One region of the Streptomyces cadmiisoli genome, then DNA from elsewhere that is predicted to be linked to it. Evidence: riboswitches for the same ligand, from Rfam matches in the RefSeq annotation. Region 1 holds a riboswitch; the other holds the start of a gene.
What was found. A riboswitch is a leader RNA that binds a small molecule or an ion and turns the genes downstream of it on or off. The one in region 1 is predicted to bind cyclic di-AMP.
Positions count from the first base shown of each region.

Region 2: linked by a shared signal. The riboswitch ahead of DN051_RS11310 (M23 family metallopeptidase) and the one ahead of DN051_RS16405 (C40 family peptidase) in region 1 are both predicted to bind cyclic di-AMP.

Region 1 covers NZ_CP030073.1:3,874,606-3,876,759, reverse strand. Annotated here, with positions in the region: gene DN051_RS16410 (tellurite resistance/C4-dicarboxylate transporter family protein) at 1-44, opposite strand, end outside; gene DN051_RS16405 (C40 family peptidase) at 172-1,359, opposite strand; cyclic di-AMP (ydaO/yuaA leader) riboswitch at 1,367-1,536, opposite strand; gene pcrA (DNA helicase PcrA) at 1,833-2,154, shown strand, end outside.
Region 2 covers NZ_CP030073.1:2,696,650-2,698,803, reverse strand. Annotated here, with positions in the region: gene DN051_RS11315 (M16 family metallopeptidase) at 1-485, shown strand, start outside; cyclic di-AMP (ydaO/yuaA leader) riboswitch at 687-851, shown strand; gene DN051_RS11310 (M23 family metallopeptidase) at 865-1,629, shown strand; gene DN051_RS11305 (GntR family transcriptional regulator) at 1,819-2,154, shown strand, end outside.

The sequences.
Region 1 (2,154 bases):
GGATGCCGCGCCCACCAGGCGCGGAGGGGTGAGGTGCCGGACATGCGCCGATGCTATGGATCTTCGCGGGCCCGGCGGCCGGGGCACGCGCGCGTACCGGCGGAAAACCACGCGGGCGCGGCACCGGTACGGGCCGGGCCCGCCCGGAGCGCGCGCCCCGCGCCCTCCTCGTCAGGCCGGTCGCACCACGCTGTGGATGGACGACTCGCCGTCGTAGTAGATCGACTCCTCGCGCACGTACGTGCCGGGCTTCGGGGCGTGGATCATCATGCCGTTGCCGATGTAGATGCCCACGTGGGTGACGTCGTCGTAGAAGAAGACCAGGTCACCGGGCTGGGCCGCGGCGAGGGAGACCGTCGTGCCCGCGTTCACCTGGTCGTACGTGGTGCGCGGGAGGGACACGCCGGCCGCCTTCCAGGCGCCCAGGGTCAGGCCGGAGCAGTCGTAGGAGTCGGGGCCGGTCGCGCCCCAGACGTACGGCTTGCCGATCTGCGCGCGGGCGAAGGCGAGCGCCCTCTCGGCCTTGGTGCCGTAGGCCGAGTCGGACGCGCCGGTGTCCGAGCCGGAGCCGGTCTCGGTGCCGCCCGACGAGCTGCCGGCCGTCTCCTGCTCCTGCTGCTCCTGTGCGGCGGCCTCCTGGCGCCGCTGCTCCTCCGCCTGTACGCGCGCGAGCTCGGCGGCCTTGCGCTCGGCCTCCTCCTGCTTCTCCTTCTCGATCGCCGCGAGCCGCGCCTTCTCCTCGGCGGTCAGCCGCGACAGCAGTTCGCGCGCGTCGGAGAGCTTCTGCTGGACGGTCGCCTTGGCCGTCCGCAGATCGCTCTGCGACTCGGTGAGCGTTCCGAGGCCGTCGGCGGCCTCCTGGCGCTTCTTCATGGTCGCGGACTGCTCGGTGAAGTAGTCGTCGACCGCGTCCTTCTGCCGGCTGGTCAGCCGGCCCATCAGCTGGGTCTGGTCGAAGTAGTCCTGCGGCGAGTCCGCGAGCAGGAAGGTCGCGGTGTCGGGGGCGGACGCCCCGGTGCGGTACTGGGCCGCCGCGAACGAGCCCAGCTCCTCGCGGGCGTCGTTGAGTTTCTGGGTGCGCTGGGCGACGTCGTCCAGGAGGGTGTCGACGCGCTTGCGCTGCTTCGCGGTCTTCTCCTTGGCCGCGTTGTACTTCTCGGTCGCCGACTCCGCCTGGCGGTAGAGGTCGTCGACCTTCTTCTCGACTTCTTCGAGGCTCGGCTTGTCGTCGGTCGAGGGAGCCGCCTCGGCCGTCTGGGAGAGCAGGGCCACCGAGGTGAGGGCAGCCGTCGCGAGCGCGGGGGTGCGTATGCCTGCGACGCGCGCGCCCGTGGGACGCGACTTGCGGTGCGACGCCAAAGGAGGCGACTCCTTCCATGGGCCGCCTACCGGGTTAGCTGTCGGGTTCGGGCGGGTGGTTCGGAAGGGTTGCCCTACGGTCCCTCCCCGTGGAGGAGTTGGACCGATTCACCCCAAAGTCGGTTGGGTCCCCGGCTCCGGCTGCCGCGTGGGCTCCGGATTCGGCGGAGGCCGTACGGCCCGGCGTCGTTCGCCGGTGGGGGTCGTACGGCCTGCCCGGAACGGTAGCCAACTCGTGTGGCGCGTGTGAAGGTTGGTGGGTGATATGCCCGATACATTTTCGTGACCTTCAGTCAGTGGTTGCGGGCGGTAGCGGGGCGCCGCCGGAGGGTGAGGCGGAAGGGACCCGCAGGTCGCCGGCCCCCGGGGGCGATGTGACGCCCGCCTCACCGCTCAAGATCGAACACGTTCCCGCCGCGATGTTCCCGGGGCGGCCCCGGGTTGTCGGTGGGGCGCCCTAGACTCGGAGAGCGATGAGCAGCCTCTTTGACGACAGCTTCCTGGCGGACCTCCAGGCCCCGCGGGCCCACGAGGAGCCCCCGCCGCCGCCCGAGGACGATCACGTACCGGAGCCGGTCCCGGACGATCTGTTCGGCGGGAAGTTCGACGCGCCCCCGGACCGCGACGCGTACTACCGCGACGGCGCCCCGCGCCCCGCCGTGGACTCCGCCGCGCTCCTGGAGGGGCTCAACGACAACCAGGGCGCCGCCGTCGTCCACTCCGGCTCCCCGCTGCTGATCGTGGCCGGCGCCGGCTCCGGCAAGACCCGCGTGCTCACCCACCGCATCGCGTACC
Region 2 (2,154 bases), 1.2 Mb from region 1:
TCCTGCGCGAGGAGAAGGGCTACACGTACGGCGTGCGCGCGTTCAGCCAGGTGCTGCGCTCCGCGCCCGACGGCAGCGGTGCCGCGATGCTCGCCATCAGCGGCGCGGTCGACACGCCGAACACCGGCCCGGCGCTCGAGGACCTCTGGACGGTGCTCAGGACGCTCGCCGCCGACGGTCTGACCGACGCCGAGCGGGACATCGCCGTGCAGAACCTCGTCGGGGTGGCGCCGCTGAAGTACGAGACCGCGGCGGCCGTCGCGGGCACGCTGGCCGACCAGGTCGAGCAGCACCTCCCCGACGACTACCAGGCGACGCTGTACCAGCAGCTCGCCGCGACCGGCACCGTCGAGGCGACCGCGGCCGTCGTCAACGCCTTCCCGGTGGACCGCCTGGTGGCGGTTCTCGTCGGTGACGCGGCGCAGATCAAGGAGCCCGTCGAGGCTCTGGGCATCGGCGAAGTGACCGTCGTTCCGGCCGAGTAGGGATCCGGACGGCGGCACGCGCGCGGGAGCCCTGGTGAAGGAAGAGTCACCAGGGCTCCCTTATGTCCGGATTGGGGGAGAGGTTGCCTGTCTGGCCTGTGGCATGCGCTACAAAAGCGGTGTTCCGTTTGGGGATTGAAAGATGCCCCGTTTAGCGTCATCCGGGCTGTCCGTCACGCAGTGCGCCGCGTCCGCGGCACCGGACAGCCATCGCCGAGTCCCCGTACGGCGCGAGCCAGGGGAGCCGGGGACCCAATGATGCAGTCCCTGGGGTGAATCGGACGCCCGCGCCCAGCGAGGGTGTCCGTAGGAGACCTTCCTGCTCCGAACCCGTCAGCTAACCCGGTAGGCGAGAAGGAAGGAAAGGACAAGCCACTACATGGCGTTCACCCGCGCCACCGGGAAGCATCGTCGTCCCGGCCGGATGCAGCGCACCACCGCCCGTGCGGCGGGCGTCGCAGCGCTCACCACCACCGGCGTCATCGGCACCCTGGCCGTCTCCGCGTCGGCCGCCGAACCGGCCGCCGAGCAGACCGGGCTGATGCCGGTCATCACCCTGGGCGACTCGGTCGCCGAGCAGATCGACGCCCAGGCGGTCGCGCAGCAGCAGGCGGCCGAGGAGGCCGCCGCCGAGCGGCGCGCGGAGGCCGCGGCGAAGAAGCTCGCGGAGCAGCGGGCCGAGGAGGCGCGCGAGGCCAAGGAGCGCGCCGCCCGCGAGGCCGAGCGCAAGCGCCTCAACACCTACGTCCCGCCGATCGGCGGCTCCTACATCTCGACCGGCTACCAGGCCGGCGGTTCCCTGTGGTCCTCCGGCAGCCACACCGGCATCGACTTCCACGCCGCGAGCGGCACGCCCGTGCACGCGGTCGGTTCCGGCACCGTCGTCGAGGCGGGCTGGGACGGGGCGTACGGCAACCAGGTCGTCATCCGGATGAACGACGGCTCGTACACCCAGTACAGCCATCTCTCGTCCATCGCGGTCTCCGTCGGCCGGACGGTCACCCCGGGCGAGCAGATCGCCCTGTCCGGCGCCACCGGCAACGTCACCGGACCGCACCTCCACTTCGAGGCCCGCACGAGCGCCGAGTACGGCTCGGACGTCGATCCCGTGGCCTACCTCCGTTCGCACGGCGTGAGCCTCTGACGACGGACCCCCCGCGCCACCCGAAAGCCCCGGTTCACCGAACCGGGGCTTTCGGTGTTTCCGGTGCCTGTTTGTCCAAAAAATATCTATGGATTCCGGCCCGCCGTCGGAGATTCCAGCTCATTGGAATAGAGTCACGAACACGCGTCACTCGTCGACGTTTCACGGGGATTAAGGCGGAGGTCGGTCATGCGTATTCCGGCGCACTCGGTGTGCACGGCGATCCGGGACGACATCGTTGCCGGTGTCCACGAGCGCGGCAGCCGGCTCACCGAGGAACTCCTCGCGCGCCGCTACGGCGTCTCGCGCGTCCCCGTCCGGGAGGCACTGCGCACCCTGGAGGCCGAGGGGTTCGTGGTGACCCGGCGGCACGCGGGCGCGTGCGTCGCGGAACCCACCGAACTGGAGGCCGCCGACCTGCTGGAGATGCGCATGCTGCTGGAGCCGCTGGGCGCCGCGCGGGCCGCGCAGCGGCGCACCGAGGCCCACATGAAGGTTCTGCGCGGTCTCGTCCGGCTGGGCCAG